DNA from 2 places in the Nocardioides yefusunii genome. Region 2 is predicted to be linked to the other one. Evidence: predicted binding sites of a transcription regulator. Region 2 holds the regulator's gene; the other holds the start of a gene.
The links. The regulator HrcA, encoded in region 2, represses chaperone genes, less so after heat shock. The targets are predictions, from matches to a motif close to TTGGCACTCGNNNNNNNCGAGTGCCAA.
Positions count from the first base shown of each region.

Region 1 (14,674 bases), 1.5 Mb from region 2:
TCGTCGACCGGATGCGTTCGGGTGAGCGGGGCGTCGACTTCGTCAACGTCGACGGTGGTGAGGGAGGGACGGGTGCTGCGCCGTTGGTCTTCGCCGACTCGGTGGCCTACCCGTTCCGGGTCGGGTTCGCGGAGGTCTACAAGCGGTTCGCGGCCGCCGGACTCCAGGACGACGTCGTCTTCATCGGCGCCGGCAAGCTCGGCCTGCCCGAGAACGCCGTCGTCGCGTTCGCGCTCGGGGTCGACATGGTCAACGTGGGCCGCGAGGCGATGCTCTCGATCGGCTGCATCCAGGCTCAGAAGTGCCACACCGACCACTGCCCGGTCGGGATCGCGACCCAGGACCCGCGCTACACCCGCGGTCTGGACGTCGAGGCGAAGAAGCAGCGTCTGGCCAACTACGTCGTCGCGCTGCGGCGTGACCTGATCAAGGTCTCCGAAGCCGTCGGGGTCTCCCATCCGTCGTTGATCACGGCCGACGACGTCGACCTGCTCGACGCCCAACGCACCGCCACGTCCCTGGGCGAGGTGTACGGCTACGAGCCCGGCTGGGGCGGGTTGCCCACTGAACTGGCCACCGAGATCGATCGTCTGATGACCACCCGCCCCTGACTCGCAGACCCCACCGGTTTGAGTCGTGAAAACCTCGTTTTCACGACTCAAACCGGTGGGGTTCGACCTGCCACGAGCGCTGGTCGCGGAGCTGTTGACGGCGTTGTGCGCGCGTGTAGGCGTTGCTGAGCCGTCGGTCGAACGACGTGCGGTCCACGAGATCGGTGGAGTTCATCGAGACCACCTCGATTCCCGCCTGACGCGCCCGCTCCTCGCGGTCGAGGTCGCGTCGCCTCACGCTCAACGAGTCGTGCACGACGCCGTCGTACTCACCGGCCACCCCGAACTCAGGGTCAAACAGGTCTGGCGTCAGCATGTGCTGTCCAGCTGTCCAGCTGTCGACAGGATCGGGGTGTTGCAGAGCAGGTGCGCCGCGGGGCGAAGGGTGAGCCAGTGCAGGCGCAGGGTCGTCTCCATCGGAGACCACACGTTCTCGCGAGCTTCGCCCACGGCGGAGAGCAAACGGCGTGAGCGCGGCCGACCGCGCAGGCGTTCGGTGTACTCGATGAGTTCCGGGAGCGTCATGACACCTGACCCCACGGCCATGTCTGCCACCTGGACGGCTTCCTCGAACGTCCTCGCGCGCACCATCTCTGCCACTGCCGATCGTTCCGGCCGGGTCAGCGGCAATCCGTCCGACTCGCGCACGTCGTCGTCGAAGAGCCACTCGTGGCACGGCAGCACACCGGGCCTTCGCGGTGTGTGTTGACGGTCTCCGAGCGCCAGCGGAACAGGAAGGAGGGAGCGGTCGGACGCCGTGCCGGGGAACCACTCGGCTCCGAGCCAGTGGAGGGCTGCCCAGCCCGTGACTGCCGTGCCCTGCGGCGCGCCCGCCCATGCCTCGACGATCCGTTGAGCCGTGAGCGTGGGCTCGACGCGTGCCGGGACGTAGAGCCCCGGAGAGGTGCGTCGCCACCCCGCGCCTCGTGCCTGTCCCTTGGTGGGACCGTGCAGGCCGGTGGAGTCGGTGGGGACGGGGATGACGACGTCGGCGCGCGTGATGGTCGTGTCCATGCGTGCAGCCTGAGGCGTCGGCGTCCCGGGAGGGGAGCGTCGTCCACAGGCCCTGCCGCACCCCACCGGTTGGGGTCGTCAAACGGCTGTTGTGACGACTCAAACCGGTGGGGTCTGGCGTTCAGGGGCGGAGCTCCGCCAGCGCGCTGAGGAAGTCCGAGGCCCACTTCGCGACGTCGTACTCCGCCACCTGGGCCCGCATCGCGCGCATCCGTCGGGTCTTGTCCTCGTCGCTCGCGTGGAACGCCTCCAGCAGCGCGACCTTCATGCCGTTGATGTCGTAGGGGTTCACCTGCCAGGCCTGACGCAACTCGTGGGCGGCGCCGGCGAACTCGCTCAGCACCAGCGCACCGTTCTCGTCCCAGCGGCAGGCGACGTACTCCTTGGCCACCAGGTTCATGCCGTCGCGGAACGGGGTCACCACCATCACGTCGGCGGCACGGTAGAGCGCAGCCATCTCCTCGCGCGGGAAGGAGGAGTGCAGGTAGGCGATCGCGGGGGCCCCGAACCGTCCGAGGTCGCCGTTGACCCGACCCACCAGGCGGTCGATGTCGTCACGCAGCAGGCGGTACTGCTCGACGCGTTCGCGCGACGGTGTCGCCACCTGGACGAAGACGCTCTCGCCGACGTCGAGATGACCCTCGGCGACCAGCTCGGAGTAGGCGCGCAGACGGGCATGGATGCCCTTGGTGTAGTCGAGCCGGTCGATGCCCAGGAAGACCGTGCGCGGATTGCCGAGGCGCTCGCGGATCACCCGCGCGCGCTGCTCGACCTCCTCCGAGCGTGCCATCGCCTCGAACTCCGCGGCGTCGATCGAGATCGGGAACGCGGCCGCACGCACGGTGCGTCCCTCGGGCAGGTGCACGAACTCGCCGTCCACCTCGTGCCCGAGCCGGTCCCGGACCAGCCGCACCAGGTTGGCTGCGCCGCCGGGCAGCTGGAAACCGATGAGGTCCGCCCCGAGCAGGCCCTCCAGGATCTGCCGACGCCACGGCAACTGCACGAACAGCTCGTGCGGCGGGAACGGGATGTGCAGGTAGAAGCCGATCTTGAGGTCGGGGCGCAGGTCACGCAGCATCTGCGGGACCAACTGCAGTTGGTAGTCCTGGACCCACACGGTCGCACCGGGGGCAGCGACCTCGGCAGCCCGCTCGGCGAAGCGTCGGTTGACCCGGACGTAGGACTCCCACCACTCGCGGTGGAAGACCGGCTTGGCGACGACGTCGTGGTAGAGCGGCCACAGGGTGGCGTTGGAGAACCCCTCGTAGAACTCCTCGACCTCGTCGCTGCTCAACGACACCGGCACCAGGTGGGTCCCGTCGACGTCGAACGGTTCGAGCTCCTGGTCCGCGCCGCCGGCCCAACCGATCCAGGCCCCGGAGTTGGTGCGCAGCACCGGTTCGAGAGCTGTCACCAGTCCACCCGGCGAGGTCCGCCACGACGTCGTCCCGTCGGGTTCGACCACCTCGTCGACGGGCAGGCGGTTGGCGACGACGACGAGGCTCGGCTGCGGTGTGGGTGTCACGCGGGTCACACTAGCGAGGCGGTCCAGGACTCGCTCGGAACCCGGCGGCGCGGCCCCTTGTCGGGCTGGCCCGACACGGCACTGGCCGGGTGACAGGATCGTCGGCGAGTCACGGCGACGCGAGACTGGAGCCATGCTGAACAACCAGGACGCCACCGTTGGCGTCACGCCGGAGACCCCCGTGCGACGTCGACCCCTCGGCCGTCGTCTCCTCCTCGACTCCGCCTACTCCGTCACCAGCCTGCCGATCGGGGTCGCCACCCTGGTGATCGTCTCGGTCGGGCTCACCGCGGGCGCTGGAATGCTCGTCGTCTGGGTCGGCCTCCCGATCCTGGTGGCCACTCTGGTGACGGCTTCGTGGTTCGCCCGCTTCGAACGCTGGCGTCTGGAGCAGTGGCTCGACCGCGACGTCGCCAGGCCGCTCTACCGCCCGGCCCGCGCCCACCAGCCGCTGTTGACCCGGCTCCTGATGCCGCTGCGGGACCCCCAGAAGTGGCTCGACGTGCTGTGGAGCCTCGTCGGATGGCTCCCCGGAACGGTCTCCTTCATGGTCGTGGTCGTCCTCTGGGCAGAGGTGCTGGGTGGGGCCACGTACGCCCTGTGGGGCAACGTGGGCCGGGAGAACTTCACCTTGGTCTCGGACCTGACGAAACTGCTCGGCGCGGAGTACGGCCGGGCCGAAGCGATCTGGTTCCACGCTGCCTCCGCCGTCGTGGCTGCGCTCGTCCTGCCGTGGGGCGTGCGTGGGGCAGCATGGGTCAGCGCGGCGTCGGCCGACCTCGTCCTGAACGCCCGCGGCGCCGTCGATGCCCGGGTGCGCCGCGCCGATGAGGCACGCGCAGCGGCCCAGAGCGCCGAGGCGGTGGCTCTGCGTCGCCTCGAACGCGACATCCACGACGGACCCCAGCAGCGTCTCGTGCGCCTCGGCATGGACCTGGGGCGGGCGAAGCGTCTTCAGACCACCGACCCGGAACGAGCCGAACTGATCCTCGACGACGCTCTGCGGCAGGCTCGCGACACCCTCGACGAACTGCGTTCCCTCTCGCGCGGCATCGCGCCGCCACTGCTGGTCGATCGCGGTCTGGGGGTCGCGCTCGACGAGCTCGCCGCGCGGAGCGCCGTGCCCGTCACGATGACGCACGCCGTTCCTTCGGGTCTGGGGCCGCACGTCGAGACGGCCGTCTACTTCACCGTCTCCGAAGCACTCACGAACGTCGCCAAGCACTCGGGCGCCGAGTCGGCGACCGTCGAGGTCGGTCCTGACGGCGACGTGTTGCTGGTCCGGGTCACTGATACTGGCGCCGGAGGTGCACACCTGGGCAAGGGGCACGGACTGGCAGGGCTGCGACAGCGGGTCGCGGCGGTCGAGGGAACCTTCGACGTCCGCTCGCCGCTCGGGGGGCCGACGGTGGTGACCGCACGGATCCCGCTGCAGTGACCGGGCCGGGCGTCGGCGAGGCTGGGCGCATGCGCATCGTGATCGCCGACGACTCCGTCCTGCTGCGTCAGGGGCTGGCCCTGCTGCTCACCGAAGCGGGCCACGAGGTGGTCGCTCAGGCCGGGGACGGGCCGGGGTTCGTCAGCTCCATGGAACAGCACCGTCCCGACCTGGGGATCGTGGACGTGCGGATGCCGCCGAGCCACACCGACGAGGGGTTGCGGGCGGCGGTGAAGGTCCGTGCCGAGTGGCCGCAGGCCCGGATCATGGTCCTGAGCCAGTACGTGGAGGTCTCCTACGCCGACGACCTGCTGGCCGCGGACGCCTCGGGCGTGGGCTACCTCCTCAAGGACCGTGTCGCTGACGTCGACGACTTCCTCGCCCACGCGGCGTCGGTCGCGGACGGCGGGACGGTGCTCGACCCCCAGGTGGTGCAGCAACTCTTCACGCGCCAGCGCCGACGCCAGGATCCGGTGGACTCCCTGACGCCGCGCGAGCGTGAGGTGCTGGGGCTGATGGCCGAAGGTCTCTCCAACGGGGAGGTGGCGCGTCGTCTGGTGGTCACCGAGGGGGCCGTGGAGAAGCACACCCAGCGGATCTTCGCCAAGCTCGGTCTCCACGCCGACGGGGGAACGCACCGGCGGGTGCGGGCGGTGCTGAACTGGCTCGGTGCGGGTGCCTCCTGACCCCAGGGGCCTCATCCGTCACATCCACGTCGGCTCCGTGCGTCGCGATGACATGGCTGGGACCTCTCACCTACAGTGGCGCACGGAGCAGCACCGGGTCGCTTCACGAGCCGTAGAGGGAGGACGCATGGAAGCCGCTGAATCTCTCCCCGAGAGTGTCGAGCAGCCGCACGCCACACTGAGTGACCGCGAGATCGCCGTCCTCGCCTTCGAGCGGCAGTGGTTCAAGTACGCCGGAGCCAAGGAACAGGCGATCCGGGAGACGTTCGACATGTCCTCGACCCGCTACTACCAGGTGCTCAACGCGTTGATCGACCGTGACGACGCGCTCGAGTCAGACCCGCTCCTCGTCCGTCGCCTGCGTCGCCTGCGTGAGCAGCGTCAGCGTCAGCGTTCCGCCCGCCGCCTCGGCCTCGAGATCTGAGTCAGACCGCATGTCTTCCCCCTCCCGTCAGGTCAGCTCCCGTACCCGTCGTCGTGACGAGTCCGGCGTCGCCGTGCCGTCTCCCGTCGTCCTGCTGAGCGTGGCAGCGGTGATCGCTGCCGGTGGCGCGTTCGCGCTCACCTCGGGCAACGCGAGTGACGAGGTCAAGGTCCCGATCGCGTCGCCCGAGACGGTCGCGCCGACGCCGAGCGCCACCCCGACTGCCACGCCGAGCGCCACCCCGACGAAGAAGCCCAAGCCCAAGCCGAAGATCAACCGCGGGAAGGTCTACGTCGAGGTCTTCAACAACTCCGGCATCACCGGTCTCGCAGGGCGGACGGCGGCGAAGATCACGGCCGCAGGCTGGCAGGTCGTCGGCAGCGACAACTGGGTCGGCAACATCCCCGCCGACACCGTCTACTACCCGACCCGCCTCAAGGCCGAGGGGAAGCAACTCGCCCTGGACCTCGGGATCGACCGGGTCAAGGTGGCCGTCGAGCCCATGAAGGGCGACCGACTCACCGTCATCCTGACCGGTTGATCGCCGCCCAGGGCCCTCGACGGCATGGTTGAGTGAGCCCATGAGCCAGCACGGGGACCCTCTGGAATCCGGTGACGCAGGGGAGTGCGCCCCTGCGTGGGACGTGCTGCTCGCAGAGCCGCAGCGCTTCGTCGTCGGCCTCGACTTCGACGGCACCCTGGCGCCGATCGTGGACGACCCGACCGCGGCCCACATCCACCCCGACGCCCCGGCGCTGATGGCGGCGGTGGCTGCCCGCACCGGCGGCCTGGCCGTGGTCACCGGACGTCCGGTCCGGCAGGCGCTCGCCCTCGGCGAACTCGAAGAGGTCGGTGCCCTGGTCGAGCGATCCGGTGGTCGCTTCGCGGTCCTGGGGCAGTACGGCAACGAACGCTGGGACGCCCACACGCGGCGTCTCACGACGCCGCTCCCGCCGCGCGGTCTGGCCACCTTCCTGGCCGAACTTCCCGTCCTGCTCCGTCACGCCGACGCGGCCGACGCGTTCGTGGAGTCCAAGGGCCTGGCCGTCGCCGTGCACACCCGCCGGATGCCTGACTCACTGGCCGTCTACGCGCGCCTGGAGGAGCCGTTGACCGCGGCCGCGAAGGCGCACGGGCTCACCGTCGAACCCGGCCGTCAGGTGATCGAGGTCCGGGCCCCCGGCATGGACAAGGGCGTGGCGCTGCGCCGTCTGGTCACCGAGTGGGACGCCGCGAGCGTGCTCTACGCCGGTGACGACCTCGGGGACGTCGAGGCGTTCCTGGCTCTGCGTGACCTGCGATCGGGAGACGGGTTCGACGCCCGGGTCGTCGCGGCCCACACCGGGGACGGCCCTGCCCAACTCCTCGACCTGGCCGACCACAGGGTCGACGGTCCCGCCGGCGTCGTGGCGATGCTGCGCGATCTCCTTGCGCGGCTCGACGAACTCGGCGCCGCCTGAGGTCAGTCCTCGCGGACGTCCACCACGGCTGCGTTGCCGCGGGAGTCGACCTTGACCTCGGCGACGCCACCGTTGCGCAGTCCCTGCTCCAATGAGCGGGCGCGGTCCTGGGAGACGAAGAACGACTCGATGCCGCACCGGGCCCGCCAACCGTCGGAGACGCAGGCCAGGTACGGGCCGGCGTCGGGTGCGGCCGTGAGCCAGCGGCCGGGCTCCAGCACGTCGCTGCCCTCCGCCTCCGGCAGCAGTTCGACGTAGACGTCGCCGTTGGGGGTCTCGAAGGTCTGCTCGTCTCCGGACTCGTCCCAGTCCGCCTGCAGGCCGGGGTAGGAGAGCGTCACGTAGGCGCCGCGGAACGGGTCGATCGGGTCGATCGGCTGGGTGCGCAGCAGATGGGTCTCACCCGTCGCGCGGGCCGAGAGCTGGGGCGCGACCGCCACGGCGACCAACGCGAGCTGGGCCACGACGAGGCCGGTCAGCACGACCGGACGGGGGACGGCGGACAGCCGGTTGCGTGCGGTGCTCATGCCTTGCTCCCGGTGGCGAGCGGGGTGGCGAGTGGGGTGGTGAGTTCGTCGGCCAGTTCGGTCGCCAGACGGCGGCGCGTGCGGTCGAAGCCGAAACCGGTGCCCAGCAGGACGATGCCGAGGGCCACGAAGAGCCAGGCGCCGGTGATGATCTCGCCGAAGACAGCGAAGCTCTGGAACGTCGTGAAGACGACGAGCCCCGCCGTGGCGAGCGTGGTCAACGCACTGGAGTCACGCAGGGTGCCGGAGACGGCCAGCGCGATCGCGAGAGCGACGTAGACCAGGACGCCGACCGCGGCATGGGCCACGTCGCCGGCCCCGATCCGCGAGGTGTCGTCCGCGGCGATCCACGCCGCCATCAGCAGGGCGATGGTGGCGGAGGCAGCGACCACCAATGTTTCGACGGCGTCGAGCCGGTCGCCGCGCCACAGCCCTGAGCCGACGGCGCCGACCGAGATCACGAGCAGCGTCACGTTCCAGGTGCCCCAGGAGAGCTCGAGACCCTCCGACATCGGCAGGCACCCGATGAAGAGCGCGACCAGTGCCAGGGCCGCGCCCACGGTGCGCCACGGCCGGGCGAAGTCGCTCCAGCCGCCGCGGTGCACGGCGGCCAGTGCCACCATCGCGGTGCCGGTGAGGCCGAACGTCCAGATGAAGTCGCCGAAGGTCGATTCCGCGGCGACGCCTTGCCACACACTCCACGCGGCGGTGCCGGCCAGGCCGACGAGCAGCGGACCCCGGGCACGGGTGACGTAGGCGTGCAGCAGTGCGGCTGCACCCCAGGCGCCGAGCAGGCTCGGTTCGTACGCGGGCACCTGCAGGCTCTGGGCGGCTTGGAAGACCACGGCTCCGATCGCGAAGGCGGCGAGCGTCCGGCCGGCTCCCACGACGACGCGTGAGGTGCCGCGCTGGTGGAGTACCTCGGACCCGAGGAGGAAGAACAGCCACAGGGCCGTCACGACGCCGAACCTCAGGCCGGGGGAGAGGTCCTCCAGGTTGCTGGCGACCAACCAGATCAGCCCGACGCCGAAGAAGGCGGCACCGAGACCGAGCAGGAGACGTCCGAGCGAGAAGCCGCGACTGGGGCTGTAGCGGGCGAGGACGACCTCCATCTGTGCCGACGTGACGAGGCCTTCGGCCTGCCAGGCCAGGGACTCCTCCCGCAGCCAGACCAAGCGGTCGCGAGGCGCCGTGCGAACGGGTGCGGGCAGCCCGGGCGGGGCGGCGTCGGGGGAGGCCGACGAGACGGTCGAGCCCGTGGGTGGCATGGTCATACGGCCATCGTGGTGCAGACCGGTGCGGGCCGTCATGAGTTCGGGTACTCATCGCGGCATCGGCATCGGCATCGGCATGACGTCGTGCATGCCCTGTGGTCGCGGATCGAGCCGGTCCAGACGTGCGTCAGGCCATTTCACTGATTTCGGGGACCGCGGTGCTAAGGCGTTCCTAGACTCCCCGGAGCAGCGCGCGGCGGCTCAAGGTCGCAGGGAGGGGAGCCCGAGCGTGCACGAGGCACTCGGAGGTCCCAAGACATGCGACGACTGACGGCGCGGAGACGCGCACGCGGCGAGAACGGCGTGGCCGCTGTCGAGTTCGCGTTGATCCTGCCGATCTTCCTGATGCTGCTCTTCGGCATCATCGACTTCGGTTACATGATCAACCGGGCTTCGGTGATCAACAACGCTGCGCGAGACGCGGTGCGCGTCGCCACCTTTGAGGGCGCCACTGAGACGCAGGTGCTCAACACCGCACGCCAGTCCCTGGACGGCATGAGGGGGGCGAACCCCACGTTGGGTTGCCGCCCCGGCCCCCGCAACCGCGAACCCGTCTGTGTCTTCAACAGCCGCAAGACCGACGACGAGGTCTTCGTCAGGGTGTCCTACACCCACGAGTTCATCAGCCCGATCTCGATCTTCTTCCCCGGTGGGATCAGGCTCGATCGCACGTCCGAGATGAGGGTCGAATGAAGTCCGTACTGAACGCTGCCCGACGCAGACTCGCCACTCGCGGCGAGGACGAGCGGGGCGCCTACGCGATTCTCGTCTCGTTCGTTCTGCTGGTGGTCCTGGCGTGCGCCGCGATCGCCGTGGACATCTCTCTGCAGGTCGAGTCCAAGCAACGTCTCAAGGACACGATGGACGCGGTGGCGCAGTCGGCGGTGTTCGAACTGGACAACGGTAGAGCCGCAGTGGAAACGCGCGTCCGCACCACCGCTGCACGCCTGGACCCTGACGCAGCACCTGTCGTCGACACCTGGTGCGTGGTCGCCGCGACCGACACGACGCCGCCGGCCCCTGACCGCCGTCAGATTCCCAGCACCTGCAACCCCGGCAAGGGTGAGCCCTACACGGCCGCGCGCTACCCGGGGCAGGTCTGTGACGAGTCGCTCTGCTTCATCCCGTGCGACACCACGATCGCCAAGGCCAAGTGCAACACCGTGCGCGTGTCGGACGAGAAGGTCGTGCCGTTCAAGTTCGCTCCCGCGATCGGGTACGACGAGGGGCGCACCGGTGAGGTCGTCTCCATCGCCTGCCGTGGCACCTGCGGCAACGAGGTCTACCGCCCGATGGACATCGTGATCATGGCTGACCGCACCGTCTCGATGGAGCCCGAGGACGTCACCGAGATGACGTCGGGAATCCGTTCTTCGCTCGAGATCATGAATCCGGCACTGCAGTACGTGGCGCTCGGGACCATCCACAAGAGCGAGACGCGCGCCTACACGAAGAACGGTGTGCCCTGTGCGACGGCGCCCGCGGGCGTCAAGCAAGGGCGGTACCTGAACTCCGGGAACACGACCAAGACCCACCGGAAGTCGGACGTGAACTACGGCGAGACGGTCTACGTCCCGAAGACCAGCAACACCTCGGGCACGCACTACTTCACCAACTCCTCCGACGCGGACAAGTGGGACGGCACGAAGCCCCGTCTGGTGAAGTCGGACGGCAAGGCGACGCAGGGTTCCTGGGTTCCCGTCGGTTTCAGCAACGGCTTCCTCGCTGACCCTTCCACCGGCGCCATCAACGCCAACGACCCGTTGGTCAAGGGAATGGACTGCATGGTCCGGGCCGAGGGGCAGTCCAACAACGGCACGCATCTCGCTGCTGCGCTCAAGGGTGCCGCGCGGTACCTGCTCTACGACGGCAACGCTTCGCTGCGTGCCCTGCCGGACCGCGGTGAGGACCTGACGCCGCAGAAGGTCATCATCTTCGAGACCGACGGTGAGCCCTCCGAACACACGCTCGACGCCGAGCATCGGCTCTCGACGACGTACTCCGGGATCAACAGCCCCGGCGACTTCGGAGGCTCGTCGACCGAGACGGGATGCACCAACCTGGAGAAGATCGCCACCGAGGCCAAGAATGCTGGCATCCGGATCATCTCGATCGCCTACGGCAAGGCCAACACGGCCGAGTGCAAGAAGAACTCCCCGGTGCGCAACACCTTGGCCAAGATCGCTTCGCCCGACGCGGACGGCAAGGCGGCGACGGCCAGCGACTGTTCCAAGGAGGCGGAGCGGATCGCGGAGAACGCCGACGGTGACGACTTCTACTGCGCCGCCACCGGTGAAGAGCTCAAGGACACCTTCCGATCCGCTCTCACGTCCCTGAGCAAGTCCGTCAAACTCCTGCGCATGCCCTCCTGAGCGCATCGCCCGAGTCCGAGACGAACCTCGCTGACGCCACCCCGGAACACTCCGGGGTGGCGTTTGCACTCGTTGGGGGCGAGTGCTAAACATGGCATTGGCACTCTCCCTGTGAGAGTGACAACAGCACTGGTGGTGTTGAGGCCGCAGGCGCAGGCGGGAATGGTCCGTCGACGCCACGGTCGTCCGTCGCGGGCAACACACCGGGGCCACCATCCCGACTCCCGAAAAGGACTCGCAGGAGCTATGCCGAAGCTGATTGCTTTCAACGAGGAGGCCCGTCGCGGCCTCGAGCGTGGAATGAACACCCTCGCCGACGCCGTCAAGGTGACCCTCGGTCCCAAGGGCCGCAACGTCGTCCTGGAGAAGAAGTGGGGCGCCCCCACGATCACCAACGACGGCGTCTCCATCGCCAAGGAGATCGAGCTCGAGGACCCGTACGAGAAGATCGGTGCCGAGCTCGTCAAGGAGGTCGCCAAGAAGACCGACGACGTCGCGGGTGACGGCACCACCACCGCAACCGTCCTGGCTCAGGCCATGGTTCGCGAGGGTCTCCGCAACGTCGCTGCCGGCGCCAACCCGATGGGTCTGAAGCGCGGCATCGAGGCTGCAGTCGCCTCCGTCTCCACCCAGCTCCTGGCCATGGCCAAGGACGTGGAGACCCGCGAGCAGATCGCCGCCACCGCCACCATCTCCGCCGGTGGCGACACCACCGTCGGTGACGCCATCGCCGAGGCGATGGACAAGGTCGGCAAGGAAGGCGTCATCACCGTCGAGGAGTCGAACACCTTCGGCATCGACCTCGAGCTCACCGAGGGCATGCGCTTCGACAAGGGCTACATCTCGGCCTACTTCGTCACTGACACCGAGCGCATGGAGACGGTCCTCGAGGACCCCTACATCCTCATCGCGAACTCGAAGATCTCGAACGTCAAGGACCTCCTCCCGATCCTCGAGAAGGTCATGCAGTCCGGCAAGCCGCTGCTGATCCTCGCCGAGGACGTCGAGGGCGAGGCCCTGTCGACCCTGGTCGTCAACAAGATCCGTGGCACCTTCAAGTCGGCCGCCGTCAAGGCTCCCGGCTTCGGTGACCGCCGCAAGGCCATGCTCCAGGACATCGCCATCCTCACCGGTGGTCAGGTCATCTCCGAGGAGGTCGGCCTCAAGCTGGAGACCGCTGGTCTCGAGCTGCTCGGCACCGCCCGCAAGGTCGTCATCACCAAGGACGAGACCACCATCGTCGAGGGCTCGGGGGACCAGGCTCAGATCGAGGGTCGCGTCAACCAGATCCGCGCCGAGATCGAGAAGTCGGACTCCGACTACGACCGCGAGAAGCTCCAGGAGCGCCTCGCCAAGCTCGCCGGTGGCGTCGCCGTCATCAAGGTCGGCGCAGCCACCGAGGTCGAGCTCAAGGAGCGCAAGCACCGCATCGAGGACGCCGTTCGCAACGCGAAGGCTGCCGTCGAAGAGGGCATCGTCGCCGGTGGTGGCGTCGCTCTCGTCCAGGCCGCCGCTGTCGCCTTCGACGACCTCGGTCTCGTCGGCGACGAGGCCACCGGTGCCAACATCGTCCGCGTCGCCACCGAGGCTCCGCTCAAGCAGATCGCGATCAACGCTGGTCTCGAGGGTGGCGTCGTCGCGGAGAAGGTGCGCAACCTTCCCTCCGGCGAGGGCCTCAACGCGGCCACCGGCGAGTACGTCGACATGATCGCCTCCGGCATCATCGACCCCGCCAAGGTGACCCGCTCGGCTCTGCAGAACGCTGCCTCCATCGCGGCTCTGTTCCTCACCACCGAGGCCGTTGTCGCCGACAAGCCGGAGAAGGCTGCCGCTGGCGGCGACCCGACCGGTGGCATGGGCGGCATGGACTTCTGATCCTGACGCCTGCGTCAGCATCACCCGCACCAGCGCGACCCCGTCGTTCCCTCGCGGAGCGGCGGGGTCGCTGCGTTCGACCGGTGCCTCGCTAGATTCGGGGCCATGACGAACGACCTGTTCCGCGCCAACCTCCGTACCCGAAGGTCCACGCCACTCGCTTGGCAGAGACGGTCTTCACCGGCCTCGGGACGGCCCTGATCGCTCCCGCGCAGCTCAATGCTGCGGTGCGTCGAGGACTGCACGGCGCGACGGCGCTCGCCGGTGCCGCAGGTACTGCTCTCGTCGTCTCCCAGCAGGAAGGGCAGAGGTCTCGCGCTGTCCCTGCCGGCGTCGCCGCCGGGGCCGTGCTGCTCGGCGTCAGCGTGGTCGGGGTGAAACTCGACGCGAGCCTCGAGCAGTGGTTGAGGCGCCGCGGCGTGAAGCGTCCGCGTGTCTGGATGGGGGCGGTGGCCGGAGCGGTGACGCTGGTGAGTGCATGGGCGGGTGACTTCTCGCCTGAAGTGACGGAATCCGAAATCCGGGAAGGTGCCGAGGGCAGCGGCGACGGCGGTAACGAGAGTGCGTCGGCCTAGAAGACGTTGCGGGCCCGGAACTGCACCGAGATCCGCGGCCCGGCCTGGGCCTGTTTGGGCACTGCGTGCTCCCAGGTGCGCTGGCACGACCCGCCCATGACGACGAGATCCCCGTGGCCGAGTGTGAGGCTCAACGAGCCGCCCACGCCGTCGGCAGGTACGACCCCCTCGCGCGGACGCAGCGCAAGGCGTCGTGGATCGCCCAGGGAGACGATCGCGATCATCGTGTCGTGGGTGCGCCCGCGTCCGACCGTGTCCCCGTGCCACGCCACGGAGTCCTGGCCGTCACGGTAGAAGCAACACCCGGCCGTCACGAACGGTTCGCCGAGCTCGGGCAGGTAGTGCTCGTTCAGGGCCGACATCGCCTCGGTCAACGCGGGATGAGGCAGCGTCGCACCGATCCCGTAGGTGTGGAGCAATCGCGGGACGTGGACGAGGCGCTCGTACATCTGGCGTCGTTCGGCATGCCACGGGACCTCCTCCGCCATCGTGGCGAAGACCCCGTCGGGATCGCCCAGCCAGCCGCGCTGGACGTCGACCCAGGCGGCGCTCTGGTGCTCGGTGCCGGACGAGAGCCACGTCCGATCGGGGCGCAGTGGCGCCGGAGTGGTCGCGTCGGAGGCGAAGAGCGTCGACTGGAAGTGCATGCGAGCGACGCTATCGAACGCATGTTCGAATCTGCAAGGCTCTCCGTTCTGGCCGTGACGGGCTCGGAAGACCGCTCCGGGCCTTGACGCGGCGCGGTAGCGTGGCGCCGACGTCGACTCCTGGGGAGGGGGGACATGACGGGCACTTCTGCTCACGCGCCGACGCCGGCTCGAGGTGTCGTGCTGCCGACGACGCCCCCTGCGGCCCGTATCCGGGACCTCCGCAAGAGCTACGGCAAGGGGGCT
Region 1 is NZ_CP034929.1:2,711,163-2,725,836, reverse strand. Features, by position in the region: gene EOV43_RS12460 (FMN-binding glutamate synthase family protein) at 1-611, shown strand, start outside; gene EOV43_RS12455 (hypothetical protein) at 652-927, opposite strand; gene EOV43_RS12450 (hypothetical protein) at 921-1,625, opposite strand; gene EOV43_RS12445 (alpha,alpha-trehalose-phosphate synthase (UDP-forming)) at 1,747-3,150, opposite strand; gene EOV43_RS12440 (sensor histidine kinase) at 3,284-4,588, shown strand; gene EOV43_RS12435 (response regulator) at 4,618-5,274, shown strand; gene EOV43_RS12430 (DUF3263 domain-containing protein) at 5,402-5,698, shown strand; gene EOV43_RS12425 (LytR C-terminal domain-containing protein) at 5,709-6,239, shown strand; gene otsB (trehalose-phosphatase) at 6,280-7,158, shown strand; gene EOV43_RS12415 (GDYXXLXY domain-containing protein) at 7,161-7,685, opposite strand; gene EOV43_RS12410 (DUF2157 domain-containing protein) at 7,682-8,959, opposite strand; gene EOV43_RS12405 (TadE family protein) at 9,218-9,652, shown strand; gene EOV43_RS12400 (Tad domain-containing protein) at 9,649-11,331, shown strand; gene groL (chaperonin GroEL) at 11,578-13,206, shown strand; gene EOV43_RS12390 (hypothetical protein) at 13,368-13,781, shown strand; gene EOV43_RS12385 (alpha-ketoglutarate-dependent dioxygenase AlkB) at 13,778-14,428, opposite strand; gene EOV43_RS12380 (ABC transporter ATP-binding protein) at 14,564-14,674, shown strand, end outside.
Region 1: groL (chaperonin GroEL) is a predicted target of HrcA. The motif match lies at 11,429-11,455, and genes of this name have one in related genera.

Region 2 (14,674 bases):
CTCCGGTGCTCGGGGGTGGTGTTCTCGTTCATGCGTCGTCCTTGCTGGTGGAGGTGGTCTGGGCCTGGTCGGCCTGACTGGAGGTGGCCGCCGAGGGGCGGACCGGGTCGATCTTGCGGGGCTGTCGTCCGGCGACGGATCGCCAGTAGCCCATCACGTCGTAGGCGCTGGTGGGAAGCTTGCGCTCGCGCATCAGGTGCTTGCGGATGGCGCGCATCTGGGCGGACTCGCCGGCCATCCAGAAGTACCCCTCGCCCTCGGGCCAGTCGATCTTCTCGACGGCCTCGGCCAGGGCGGAGGTGCCGTGTCCGGGCTGGTCCAGCCAGGTCACGTCGGTCGCGGCGGCGAGGTAGGAGGCGAGGTCGTCGGGGACCTCGGCCCACATCCGGGTGGGGAGGTCGGTCTCCTCCGCGATCCGGGCCATCGCCGGCAGCGCGGTGAGGTCGCCGACGAGCATCAGCCACTGCGCGCCTTCGGGGAGCTCGAAGGAACCCTTGGCCTCCTGGACGGTGACCTCGTCACCGACGCAGTCGCCAGCGGCCCATTCGGTGACCAGACCGACCTCGTGGACGACGATGTCGAGAACCATCTCGACGCCGTCCCACGAACGCACCGTGTAGTAGCGCGACTGGAACTGACCGGGCACCACCAGACCGACCCATTCGTCAGGAATGCCGGTCGAGGTGAAGCCGCTCAGGCCTTCACCGCCCAGGACGATCCGGACGAAGTGGTCGCTCAACTGCTCACGGCGCAGGACCGTGGCGGTGTACTGCAGTGCTCGGGTGCTCACCGTTCAAGCCTAGTCGGCGCCCGCCCACCCACGAACTCACCAGCCCGTCGCCCTCGGCTCACCAGTGCGGACGCAGACCCAGACCGTCGTCGCCGTCCTCGGTGCGCACCGCCAGGACCTGGTGCAACTGGATCTTGTCGCGCTCGAACCCCAGTCGCGACGCCGCCAGGTAGAGACCCCAGATCCGGGCGGTCCCTGCCCCGGCCTCGGCGACGCACTCGTCCCAGTGCTCGACGAGGTTGGCGTTCCAGTCCCGCAGCGTCATCGCGTAGTGCTTGCGCAGGTTCTCGGTGTGCACGACCTCGAGTCCGGCGTCCTGGGCCTCGGTGACGATCCGCCCCGAACCGGTGAGTTCCCCGTCGGGGAAGACGTAGCGGTCGATGAAGGCACCGGCCTCCTCGGGGTGGTTGTGCGGCCGGGTGATGCAGTGGTTGAGCAGCCGCCCCTGCGGCTTCAGCTTGCCGCGCAGGAACGTGAAGTAGGAGCCGTAGTTCTTCACCCCGACGTGCTCCATCAGCCCGATCGAGCTGATCGCGTCGAAGTCCCCTTCGGTCACCTCGCGGTAGTCCTGGTGACGGATCTCGACCAGGCCCTCCAGCCCTGCCTCGCGCACGGCCCGCTGTCCCCATTCCGCCTGGGACGGCGAGAGGGTGACGGCGGTGACGTGGACGCCGTACTCCCGCGCCGCGTGCATCGCCATCCCACCCCACCCACAGCCGACGTCGAGGAGGCGCTGGCCGGGCGCGAGCTCGAGCTTGCGGGCCACGAGGTCGAACTTGTCGTACTGGGCCTGCTCCAGCGTCCGGTCCGCGTCGGTGTAGAGCGCACAGGTGTACGCCATCGACTCCCCTAGCACGTGGGAGTAGAACGCGTTGGAGACGTCGTAGTGGTGCTCGATCGCCTCGGCGTCACGCGCCTCGGAGTGACGCATCCCCTCCACCAGACGACGCCACCGCGGCAGGTGCTCCTGCGGCGGCGGGGTGGGCGGGACGAAGGTGCGTGGGCCCAGGGTGCGCACCAGCCGGACCAACTCCCCCGGCCCGGGGACCCGCAGCGCGATCCGGTCCAGGAGCAGCAACAGAAGGTCGTAGGGGTCACCGGGGTGGGCACCGGAGATCTCCAGGTCTCCCGACGCCCAGGCGCGCGCCATCCCGAGGTCACCGGGAGCGGTGACGAGGTAGGAGAGCGCTCGTTCTGAGCGTAGGTGCAGGCCCAGCAGGCTGTCGGCAGGGCCGGCGCTGCTGCCGTCCCAGGCCGTGAGCCGCACCGGCATCCCGTCCCGGAAGAGGCTGGCCAGAGTGCCCGCGACGTCGCTGGTGCCGCCCTCGTCCCGGGCTCCTCCGCCGGAGCCTCCTCCGGACGATCCGTGCGGGTCAGCGGTACGGAAGAAGGCGCTCATCGTCGCCTCACCACCTTGTCGTAGGCGTCGGTCAGTCGGTGTTCGGGATCGAAGCGTTGCTTCACCGCAGCAAGATGGGCCCCGCCGTAGAGACGGTCGAAGGTGGCACGGTCGTAGAAGGCCTCGGAGTAGAGCGACTTGTGCCCTCCCAACTCCGCGACCTTCGCCTCGACGGCGCGGTTGCGGGGGGCGTGCGGGGCGTCGGGCCCCACCTGCACCGTCCCCCAGAAACCGAGGTTCACATAGGTCCGCCCTGCCTCGAGGGGGTAGAGCGGCCAGGTGTGCTCCCCACGCAACCGGAGCGGGCACAGCCACAGCGGACGCATGCCCACCTCGGCGTCGAACCAGTCGAGGAACTCCCCGGTCCGTTCGATCGGCACCTCGACGTCCTGGACCACGCGTTCACGCTGGGGGCGTCCGGCACGCGCGTCGAGACGTCGGATCACGCCGAATCGGTGGTCGAGGCCGACGAGGCGCTGGTACACGTCGGAGCGGCGCCACCGCCGCGGCCACATTCGACGGATCTTGGGGTCGTGGAGGCCGAAGGCTCCCGAGCACCAGAACCAGTCGGTGTCCCAGCGCCACAGGTACTGCTCGGCGGTGACGAGGTCGGTGAGCCGGTCCCGCACGGAGTGGAAGTAGATCTCGTCACCGGTGAAGTCGGACGGTTCGTGCTGTCCGTGCCAGTCGTGGCCCTCCACCTCGACGTCGAAGGTGGCCAGGCTCAGGCGCAGGTCGTCGGGGGCGAAGGCCACTCCGTCGACGGCGTCGACCCGCAGCCCGGCGTGGGCTCCGGTGCGGGAGATCTCCGCCACCGCACGGACCCAGTCGGCCGACGAGCGGAACCGGAGGTGACGCAGGCCCACCAGGTCACCGATCGGCTCCAGATCGATCAGGAGCCGCACGACGTAGCCGAGCGAACCGTAGGAGTTGGGGAAGGCGTCGAACAGCTCGTCCCCGGGGTAGCACGTGACCAGACGGCCGTCGCCGGTGAGGACGTCCATCTCCAGCACCGATTCGTGTGGGAGGCCGTTGCGCAGGCTGGTGGACTCGATCCCCAGACCGGTGACGGCTCCGCCGATGGTGATCGTGCGCAGTTGCGGCACCACCAGCGGCATCAGCCCGTGGTGCAGCGTGGCCTCGGTGAGCGTCTCGTAGGTGCACATCCCCTGGACGAGTGCGGTGCGGGTGACCGGGTCGACCTCGATCACACCGTCGAGGCCGGAGACGTCGAGCCCGCGCACCGCTCGGTCACGGGGTCGGAACAGGTTGGTGGTGCGTTTGGCGAGCCGTACCGGCTCCCCCGCAGCGATCGCGGCGTAGGACGCACGCAGCCGGTCCACGGCCGCCTCGTGAAGACGGTGGGCTTCCTGGCGGTCGTGGCTGATGGGTGACGCTTCCGTCTGGCTCACCCTTCGACCGTAGGACGATCAGCGGCAACGGTCGAGGGCGTCGAGGTCTCGAATTGGTGTGTTCCCGCAACGCGAACGACCCGGCCACCGCAGTGCGGTGACCGGGTCGACGACTCGTACGGTGTCCGGGATCAGACCGCCGCGACGCTGCTGGAGGAGACGGCACCCTTGGGGTCGCCCACGTGCAGGATGACGGAGTCGCCGCCGAACTCGACCAGCGCGGCCACGTCGGCGCCGGTGACCTCCGCAGTCTCCGAGAGACGCACGGCCGCCTCGAGGCCGGCGGAACCGGACGCGAACGCCATCGCGACGCAGACCTGCAGCGCGGAGACCTTGAGGGAGTCGAGGTCCACCGATGCGGCGGCGTAGGTGCGGCCGTCGGTGTCACGCACGGCAGCGCCCTCGGCGGCACCGACCCGGGCGCGGGTGGCGCGGGCCAGGGTGACGAGCTTCTTGTCCTCGGCGGAGAGGGGGGTCACGTCGCTCACGCCTGACCGCCCTCGACGGGCTCGTCGTCGACGACGTCGGGGCCGGCGATGGCTTCCTTGTCGGCAGCCGGGAGCGCACGCCACTTGGCGAGGAGCTGGTCCTGGAGACCGAACATCTCCTTGTGCTCCTCGGGCTCGTAGTGGTCGTAGCCCAGCAGGTGCAGGATGCCGTGGGTGGTGAGGAGCTCGACCTCGGCCCAGTAGCCGTGACCAGCGGTCTCACCCTGGGTCTCGGCGATCGTGGGGCACAGGACGAGGTCGCCCAGGACGCCCTCCTCGGGCTCCTGGTCGACCAGGCCGGGACGGAGCTCGTCCATCGGGAAGGCCAGCACGTCGGTGGGGCCCTCCTTCTCCATCCAGTTCTCGTTCAGCTCGGCGATGGTCGCCTCGTCGACGGCCTTGATGCAGAGCTCGGCCTGGGGGTGGACGCGCATGGCGTCCATGACGAAGCGGGCCAGTCGGGCCAGCTCGATGACGTCGAGCTGCTGCTCGGACTCGTTGAGGATCTCGATGCTCATGCGTCAGCGCTCCTTGGCGGGACGGGGGTTCTGGCTGGAGGTGCCGGCGGCGTCCTTGGACGCGGCGTCGGACTTCGCCGCGCGGGCCTCACGGTGCTCCTGGACGCGGAGTCGCTCGACCTCCTTCGCGGCGTCGAACTGGTCGTAGGCGGCCACGATCTTGCCGACCAGCGCGTGCCGGACGACGTCGTGGGAGGTGAGGCGGTGGAAGGAGATGTCCTTGACGCCGTCAAGGATCTCCTCGATGACCTTGAGTCCTGAGCGGACGCCGCCGGGGAGGTCGACCTGGGTGATGTCGCCGGTGACCACGATCGTGGATCCGAATCCCAGACGGGTCAGGAACATCTTCATCTGCTCCGGCGAGGTGTTCTGGGCCTCGTCAAGAATGATGAACGCGTCGTTGAGGGTGCGGCCACGCATGTAGGCCAGCGGTGCCACCTCGACGACACCGGTCTCCATCATCTTCGGGATCGCTTCGGGGTCGACCATCTCGTGCAACGCGTCGTAGAGCGGGCGCAGGTAGGGGTCGATCTTCTCGGTCAGTGTGCCGGGCAGGTAGCCCAGACGCTCGCCCGCCTCGACTGCGGGACGGGTCAGGATGATCCGGCTGACCTTCTTGGCGTTGAGTGCCTGGACGGCCTTGGCCATCGCGAGGTACGTCTTGCCGGTACCGGCGGGGCCGATGCCGAACGTGATGGTGTTGTCGTCGATCGCGTCGACGTACTTCTTCTGGTTGAGCGTCTTGGGGCGGATCGTGCGACCGCGGTTGGTGAGGATGTTCATCCCCAGCACGTCGACGGGACGTTCCTGCTTGCGACGCAGCAGCATGATCGACTGCTCGACGCCGTCGTTGGTGAGCACCTGTCCGCGACGAACCATCTCGACGAGCTGGGCGATCAACTGGTCGGCCAGGTCGACCTCGCGGTAGTCACCGCGCAGGGTGATCCGGTTGCCGCGCACGTGGACGTCGCAGGTGAACGCACCTTCGATGATGCCCAGGTACTCGTCGCCGGGCCCCAGGACCCGGACCATGTCGACGTCGGGAGGGATCACCACGACGTGCTTGCTGCTGAGGGGACTCTCGCTCATGCCTGCCCGGACGGGCGACCTTCCTTGGGAGGAACCGAACCCCCATCGTAGCGAGGGCCCGGTCCCGACCCCATTCGATCAGGCGTGGCGCGGGCGTGGGTTCAGCCGGGGGGCCAGTTGAGGGGGCGTCCGCCGAGGACGTGCAGGTGGGCGTGGAAGACGGTCTGACCGGCTCCGGCACCGGTGTTGAAGACGGTGCGGTAGTCGCCACCCAGGCCCTCGGCCTCGGCCACCGCGCGAGCGGTGGTGAAGAGGTCGGCGACGACGCCGGGCTCGGCCTCGGCCACCGCGGCGGCGTTCTCGTGGTGGCTGCGCGGCACCACGAGGACATGGGTGGGGGCCTGTGGGGAGACGTCACGGAAGGCGAGCGTGGTCGCGGTCTCGGCCACCACGGTGGCCGGGATCTCGCCGGCCACGATCTTGCAGAAGAGGCAGTCAGCCTGGGGCTGGCCCGTCGGTGCTTCGGTCATGGGCACACCCTACGCAGGCTCGCGAACACTGTCTCGGGCCGCGTCGACGCTTCTTTCGGGTCCTCGGCGACCCCTCCCACAGGCACCTCTGGACTACTCTCGTCACATGAACGCGCTGCTTCTTCCCCGCCGTGCCACCACTCTGGCGCTCGCCGCGACCCTGGCTCTCGGTCTGACCGCGTGCGGCACCGACGAGCCCGAGCCCACGGGCAGCACCCCGCACGCCGGTGCCACCACCACGCCGGCCCCCACCGACGAGGCACCGGAGGACGCAGCCACTCCCAGCACTCCCTCCACGGGCGACGACGCCGGCAACACGTCCGCCGCGCCCCGCGCCGTGGCGGTGTACTTCGTCGGCAGCACCCCGGCCGGGCCCCGCCTGTTCCGTGAGTTCCGCAACGTCACCGGCGATGCCCTGACCGAGGCCGCCCGCCTGGTCGACGGCGGCGGCGCCCTCGACCCCGACTACCGCACCCTGTGGCCCGGAATGGCGCTCGACTCCGTCGCCACCGGCGACGGCACGATCACCGTCACCCTGAAGGCAGACGCCTTCACCCAGGCCCCCGACGGGATGGAGACCGACGAGGCCGAGCTCGCGATCCAGCAGCTCGTCCACACTCTCCAGGCCGTGGCTGGGGACCGCCTCCCGGTCCGGTTCGAGCGCCCCTCCGGTCCCGCGACCCTGTTCGGTGTCGACGTCTCCGAGCCCGTCACCGCGGCCGACCCGCTCGACGTCCTCGCCGGGGTCAACCTCACCACTCCCGCGCAGGGCGCGAGCACCGCGCGCGGAACCCTGGCCGTGGCCGGCGTCGCGAACGCCGACGAGGCCACCGTCCAGTGGCGGATCGAGGCCGACGGTGAGGTCGTGCTGAACGGCAGCGCCACCGCCGAGGGCTGGATGGACAAGCTCTACCCCTTCGAGACCTCCGTCGACGTCTCCTCCCTCGAGCCGGGCCAGTACGTCTTCGTCGCCGCGAACGGCGAGACGGGCGAGGGCGAGGAGGGCTTCGGCCCCACCGAGGACAGCAAGGCGTTCACGGTGCGCTGAGCGACAGCGGCGCACGACGACGCAGGGCCCGACCGGTGACCGGTCGGACCCTGCGTGTGTCTCACGACGGCGTTCGGAGCCCCTGGACGCTCAGGCTCCCCAGCGGGGCGAACGCGCCAACAGGGCGCCGACCGCCACGACGCCGGCGGTCGAGGTCCGCAGGACCTCGCTGCCCAGACGGACCACGTGCGCACCAGCCTCACGCAGGGCGGTCACCTCGTCGGGGGCGACACCGCCCTCGGGGCCGACGACGAGCAGGATCCGTCCGGTGGCGGGCACCGGGACCGCGGCCAGAGGTTCGGTGGCCTCCTCGTGGAGCACCAGCGCCACGTCAGCCTCGGCGACGAGACGCAGGACCTCTTCGGTCGACGCCATCGGCGTCACCTCGGGGTGCCAGACGCGGCGCGACTGCTTGGCCGCCTCGCGCGCGGCGTTGGACCACTTGGCGTGCGACTTCACCGCACGCTCACCACGCCACACCGCGACCGAACGGGACGCGGCCCACGGCACGACGGTGTCGACACCGACCTCAGTGAGCACCTCGACGGCGAGCTCACCGCGTTCCCCCTTGGGCAGGGCCTGGACGACGGTGAAACGAGGCTCGGGGTGCTCGTGCACCTCGCGCTCCTCGACGCTCACGGTGAAGACCTTCTTGCCGGTGCTGGCCACCGGTCCGGTGACGGCGGTGCCCCGACCGTCGGTGAGGACGACGCGTTCACCGGCCGTCATCCGACGGACCTGGACGGCGTGGTGCGCCTCGTCGCCGCGCACCTCGACCTCACCGCCGACGACGGCGCCGGTGAGGTCGTCGACGACGTGGACCGGGAGGCTCATCTCAGTGTCCCCGGAAGGCGTCGCGCAGGCGTCCGAAGGCGGACTTGGAGGAGTCGCGCATCTTGCCGCTCACGCTCTCCTCGCCACGCAGGGCGGCGAGCTCGCGCAGCAGTTCCTCCTCGCGACCCGAGAGCTTGGTCGGGGTCTCGACGACCACGGTGACCACGAGGTCGCCGCGGCCGCCGCGCAGGCCGGGAACACCCTTGCCGCGCACCGTGAACTCGGTGCCGGACTGGGTGCCGGCCTTGATCTCGAACTCGTGGGTGGCGACGAGCTCCTCGTCGCCCTCCTCGAGCTTCACCTCGGCCTCGAGCAGGTCGAGGGTGACGGTGGTGCCGAGCGCGGCAGCAGTCATCGGGACCGAGAGGGTGCAGTGCAGGTCGTTGCCGTTGCGGACGAACGTCTCGTGCTCCGCGACCCGGATCTCGACGTACAGATCGCCCGAGGGGCCGCCACCGGGACCGACCTCGCCCTGCTCGGAGAGCTGGACACGGGTGCCGTCGTCGACACCGGCGGGGATGCGGACCTTGAGGGTGCGCTGGGAACGGACGCGACCGTCACCGGCGCACTCCCGGCACGGGTCGGGGATGATCGAGCCGTGGCCCTGGCAGGCCGGGCAGGCACGCAGAGTGCGCATCTCGCCGAGGAACGAGCGCTGCACCTGGGCGACCTCACCGGCGCCGCGGCAGGTCTCACAGGTGACCGGCTGGGTGTTGGGGGCGGTCCCGGCGCCGTGGCAGGAGTCGCACAGCACCGCGGTGTCGACCTTGATCTCGCGGGTCACACCGAAGGCGGCCTCGGCGAGCTCGACCTGGATCGCGATCAGGGCGTCCTGCCCACGGCGGGTGCGCGGACGGGGACCGCGGCCACCGCCGGCACCACCTTGGCCGCCGAAGAAGGCGTCCATGATGTCGGTGAAGGAGAAGTTGCCGCCTTGGCCGCCGAAGCCGCCCTGGCCACCGAACGGGTCGCCGCCGCGGTCGTAGTGGGAGCGCTTCTGGGGGTCGGACAGCACCTCGTAGGCGGTCGAGACCTCCTTGAACTTCTCCTGTGCCTCCGGGTCGGGGTTCACGTCCGGGTGGTACTTCCGGGCGAGACGGCGGTACGCCTTCTTGATGGCGTCGGCGTCCGCGTCGCGGTCGACACCGAGGAGTTCGTACAGATCCTGGCTCACGTGAGTCCTTGTCGTGCGTGTGTGACTGGTCGGAAAGGGGGTCAGGGGTGACGCGGTGGTGGGGCCGGGGGCCTCACACGTCGCCGAGCACCCGGGAGAGGTAGCGGGCCACGGCGTGCACCGAGGCCATCGTGCTGGGGTAGTCCATGCGGGTGGGCCCGACGACGCCGAGGCTGGCCATCGCTTCCTGGGGGCCGTACCCGGAGGCGACGACGCTGGTCGCGGAGAGCTCGCTGTAGGGACCCTCCTGACCGATGGTGACGGTGAGGGCACCGTCGGCGCTGGCCTCGCCGAGCAGCTTGAGCATCACCACCTGCTCCTCGAGCGCCTCGAGCAGCGGCCGCACCGAGCGGTCGAAGTCGTCGCCGTACCGCGCCAGCTGGGCGGTGCCGGAGACGGCGACGCGCTGGTCACGGCGGTGGTCGCTCATCGCCTCCACGAGCGCCTCGGCGACGACGCCGTAGACGGGCGCGTCGGCGGGGACGACCTCGTCGACGAGCGCACGCAGGGCCGTGGTGGCGTCGGAGATGCGCTGGCCGGCGGCGACCCGGTTCACCCGGGTGCGCAGGTCAGCGAGGAGCCGATCGTCCAGGCCCGAGGTCAGCAGGTCTCCCCCGGGAACGTCGACGAGCCGCTGCTCGACGCGCCCGCTGGAGAGGATCAGCACCATCAGGGCCTTGGTCGGGGCCAGTGCCACGAACTCGACGTGGCGCACCGTGGAGCGTGACAGCGTCGGGTACTGGACCACTGCGACCTGGTGGGTCAGTTGCGACAAGGTGCGGACCGAACGCTGCACGACGTCGTCGAGGTCGATCGCGCCGTCGAGGAACGACGAGATCGCGCGCTTCTCGGCGCTCGACATCGGCTTGAGCGTGGCGAGGCGGTCCACGAAGAGTCGGTAGCCCTTGTCGGTGGGCACACGTCCGGCGCTGGTGTGGGGCTGGTGGATGTAGCCCTCGTCCTCCAGCACCGCCATGTCGTTGCGCACGGTGGCCGGGGAGACCCCGAGGCCGTGACGCTCCACCAGCGCCTTGGACCCGACGGGCTCCTCGGTGGCGACGTAGTCCTCCACGATCGCCCGGAGCACGGCGAGCTTGCGGTCGTCCACCATGGTGCTCTCCTCGTCGTACGTCCTGCACTGGATGACCGGGTCGGGCCCGGCGTCTGGTCCGGGGCGCGCCACTGGCCTCAACCTCTGGCACTCCACACGGACGAGTGCCAGTCTAGCGTCCGGACCCACCACTACGCTCACTCCGTGACGTCCAACCCCTCTGCCCCCACCCCTGCTGACGAGCCACGACGCGGCGCACTGCGCGAGGTCGCCGACCGGGTGTGGGTGGTGCGTCACCCATGGCTGGACGTCAACGTCACCGTCGTGGGCAGCGCCGCCGGACTCGTCGTCGTCGACTCACTCGGCTCCGCCGCTGCGGCCCGCGCCCTGGTCGAGACCCTGCGACCGCTCGCCGGAGCATCGGGCGTGCACACGGTGCTCAACACGCACTGGCACTTCGACCACACGTTCGGCAACGACGAACTCCTCCACACCTGGCCCGACGCGGTGCTCGTGGCCCACGAGGCGGCTGCCGCCGAACTGGCCCGGGACGGTGAAGCGATGCGCCGCACTCTCTCCGAGCCCGGACATCCTGACTCCGACGGCCACCACGACGACGTCGCTGCCACCATCCTCCGGGTACCGACCGAGACGTTCTCGTCCGCGCGGGTCCTCGACCTCGGCGACCGCGTGGTCGAGGTGCTGCACCTGGGCGCCGGGCACACCGCTGGCGACGCCGTGGTGCACGTCCCGGACGCCGACCTGCTCGTGGCGGGTGACCTGGTCGAGGAGTCCGGGCCACCCTGCTACGGCGACGACTCCCATCCGCTGGCGTGGCCCGGCACCGTCGACTCGCTCCTGGGGCTGTTGCGTCCGGGCACCGTCGTGGTGCCCGGGCACGGCGACGTCGTGGACCGCGCCTTCGTCGAGGCCCAGGCCGACGACGTGCACCGGGTCGCGGACACCGTGCGCGGGCTGGCGTCCTCAGGCGTCAGCGTCGACGACGCACTTGACGCGGCGCAGTGGCCGTGGCCGCGTGAACACCTCGTCGAGGCGGTGCGTCGGGGGTACGCCCACCTGCCTGCGACGGCGTTCGGGCCTGCGCGGCGCCTGCCGCTGGCGTGAGCGGGAGAGCAGGGTCCCGATCCCGGCGTTGCAGGCGAGTCGCGCTCAGAGCCGTCGCCGTCACCCCCTAGCGTTGTCCCGTGTCTTCCCCCACCTCCCGCTACGGAAATGACGTGCTCGCCGGCGACTGGCGTGCCCCCAAGAACGGACGCGCCACCGAACGTCCCGCCGAACTCGGCCTGGTGATCGAGGAGGTCACCAGCGACTGGTGCGGCGAGATCGTCGGCATCGACCGCGACCTGCGCACCATCACGCTGGAGGACCGCCGCATGAAGCGGAAGGTCTTCCCGATGGGCCCCGGCTTCATGCTGGAGGGCAAGCCGGTGATCCTCACTCCCCCGGTGCAGGTCAAGGCACCCGAGAAGGCGACCCGGACCGCGTCGGGTTCGATCGCCGTGCACGACGCCAAGGCGCGCGTGGCGCGACAGTCCCGGATCTACGTCGAGGGTCGCCACGACGCCGAGCTGATCGAGAAGGTCTGGGGCGACGACCTCCGGATCGAGGGTGTCGTCGTGGAGTACCTCGGTGGTGTCGACGACCTCGCCGACCACCTACGTGACTTCAAGCCGGGCCCCGGACGACGCGTGGGTGTCCTGGTGGACCACCTGGTCAAGGGCTCCAAGGAGTCCCGGATCGCACACAACATCATGCGTTCCGACGTCGGCAAGGACGTCCTGATCGTGGGCCACCCGTTCATCGACATCTGGCAGGCCGTGAAGCCGCAGCGTCTTGGGTTCGCCGAGTGGCCGAAGGTGCCGCGCACCATCGACTGGAAGAAGGGCACCTGCCAGCAGCTGGGCTGGCCGCACCGTGACCAGGCCGACATCGCCCGGGCCTGGAAGCACATCCTGGGTGGCGTGCGTGGCTTCCAGGACCTCGACCCGGCCCTGCTGGGACGGGTCGAGGAACTGATCGACTTCGTGACTGCACCGGGTTCCTGACAATGCCGGGTTCCTGACGGCGCCGGGGCTCAGTCCTCGAGCAGGTCGCGGACCACGGCGTCGGCGAGCAGGCGTCCGCGCAGGGTGAGCACCATGCGCTGGGCGCCCTCGTCGCCGGCCACCTGGACGAGTCCGTCGGCGGTGAGCTGGGCGACCCGCGACCGGCCGTAGGCGTCGAGGTCGGACAGCGCGATGCCGCGGGCCAGTCGGACTTCGAGCAGGACCCGCTCGACGTACTGGTCGCCCGTCTCCAGGACCTCGCGGCCGGCGGCCGGGGTGACTCCCTCGGCGAGACGCTTGCCGTAGGCGGCGGGATGCTTGACGTTCCAGAACCGGGTGCCGCCGACGTGGGAGTGCGCCCCCGGCCCGACGCCCCACCAGTCCGCACCCGTCCAGTACAGGACGTTGTGACGGCACTCGGACGCTTCGTCACGGGACCAGTTCGAGACCTCGTACCAGTTCAGACCGGCGGCCGTGAGCCGTTCCTCGGCGATCAGGTACTTGTCGGCGAGGTCGTCGTCGTCGGGCATCTGGATCTCGCCGCGGCGGATCCGGCGTGCCAGGGCGGTGCCGTTCTCCACGATCAGGGCGTAGGCCGAGACGTGGTCGGGCTCGCTCTCCAGAGCGACGTCGAGCGACTTCTTCCAGTCGTCGTGGCTCTCGCCGGGGGTGCCGTAGATCAGGTCGAGGCTGACCTGGTCGAAACCGGCCTCACGCGCCCAGGCCACCGCCTGGGGGACGCGGTCAGGGTTGTGGGTGCGATCCAGGGTGGCCAGCACGTGCGGGACGGCGGACTGCATGCCGAAGGAGAGGCGGGTGAAGCCGCCCTCGCGCAGCGCGGCCAACGACGCCGGGGTCACGGAGTCAGGGTTAGCCTCGGTGGTCACCTCGACGCCGTCGGCCAGACCGAAGCGGTCACGCACGGCGTGCAGCATCTTCACCAGGTCGGCGGCCGGCAGCAGCGTCGGCGTTCCACCACCGAAGAAGATGGTCTCCACCTGGCGGGTGTCGGCGGCCAGAACCCGGCGGGCCAGGTCGACCTCAGCCACAGCGGCGTCGGCGTAGGTCGCGATCGAAGCCCCGGTGACGTCACCGAGCTCGGGGGCGGTGTAGGTGTTGAAGTCGCAGTACCCACAGCGCACCGTGCAGAACGGGACGTGCAGGTAGACGCCCAGGGGTCGGGTGTCAGCACCGTCGAGGGCGTGGGCGGGCAGCGATCCGTCGGTGGGGACGGGCTCGCCGTCGGGCAGGGCTGAAGGCACGACTCCAGTCCATCACAGGCCGGACAGCACCGGAGAACCGCGAAGGGCGCCGCCCTGACCGGTGCTGGTCAGGACGACGCCCTCGTGGCCTCGCGGGTGCGGCGAGGATCAGTTCTCGGCGTACATCGCTTCGATGATGTCGGAGTAGTTGTTCTCGACGACGTTGCGCTTGACCTTCATCGAGGGGGTGAGTTCACCGGACTCGATCGTCAGGTCGTGGTCGAGCATGCGCCACTTCTTCACGGTCTCCCAGCGGTTGAGCGCCGCGTTGGTCTCCTGGACGTGACCGTCGATGAGTCGCTGGACCTCCGGGAGGTTGACGAGCTCGGTGTAGGACTTGCCGGCGTGACCGTTCTCCTGGGCCCAGCCCGCGATGGCGTCCGGGTCGAGGGTGACCAGTGCGACGCAGTAGTTGCGCTCCGCACCGAAGACCATGAACTGGCTGGCGTAGGGACACACGGCCTTGAACTTCGCCTCGATCGCCGGCGGGGCGACGTACTTGCCGCCTGAGGTCTTGAAGAGCTCCTTGATGCGACCGGTGATGGAGAGACGGCCCAGCTCGTCGAGCGAGCCCTTGTCTCCGGTGTGGAACCAGCCTTCGGCGTCGAGTTCCTTCGCCGTGGCCTCGGGGAGGTTGTGGTACCCCTCCATGACGCCGGGACCACGCACGAGCACCTCGTCCCCGGGACCGAGCTTGACCTCGGTGCCGGGGAACGGGAACCCGACGGTGCCGAACTTGTTGTGGTCGGGGTGGTTCACGAACGCACCCGCGGAGACCTCGGTGAGGCCGTAGCCCTCGAGGATCTGGATGCCTGCGACGTTGAAGAACTGGGCGATGTCGCTGTTGAGCGCGGCGGCACCGGAGATGAAGAACCGCACCCGGCCACCGAAACGGGCCCGGATCTTGGAGTAGACGAGCTTGTCGAAGAGCTTGTGCTGGAAGCCCAGGCCACCGGGGATCGGCTTGCCGGCCTCCTTGAGTGCCTCCACCTCGCGGCCGACGGCGAAGGCCTTGGTGAAGATCTTCTCCTTGAGGCCACCCTCCGCCTCCTGCATCGTGATGATCCGGCTGT
Region 2 is NZ_CP034929.1:1,186,835-1,201,508, reverse strand. Features, by position in the region: gene era (GTPase Era) at 1-32, opposite strand, end outside; gene EOV43_RS05380 (siderophore-interacting protein) at 29-790, opposite strand; gene EOV43_RS05375 (SAM-dependent methyltransferase) at 849-2,189, opposite strand; gene EOV43_RS05370 (FAD-binding oxidoreductase) at 2,186-3,601, opposite strand; gene EOV43_RS05365 (cytidine/deoxycytidylate deaminase family protein) at 3,733-4,089, opposite strand; gene ybeY (rRNA maturation RNase YbeY) at 4,086-4,607, opposite strand; gene EOV43_RS05355 (PhoH family protein) at 4,611-5,696, opposite strand; gene EOV43_RS05350 (histidine triad nucleotide-binding protein) at 5,798-6,166, opposite strand; gene EOV43_RS05345 (Gmad2 immunoglobulin-like domain-containing protein) at 6,273-7,214, shown strand; gene EOV43_RS05340 (16S rRNA (uracil(1498)-N(3))-methyltransferase) at 7,305-8,048, opposite strand; gene dnaJ (molecular chaperone DnaJ) at 8,050-9,222, opposite strand; gene hrcA (heat-inducible transcriptional repressor HrcA) at 9,296-10,333, opposite strand; gene EOV43_RS05325 (MBL fold metallo-hydrolase) at 10,478-11,398, shown strand; gene EOV43_RS05320 (DUF3097 domain-containing protein) at 11,479-12,339, shown strand; gene hemW (radical SAM family heme chaperone HemW) at 12,369-13,601, opposite strand; gene EOV43_RS05310 (AMP-dependent synthetase/ligase) at 13,710-14,674, opposite strand, start outside.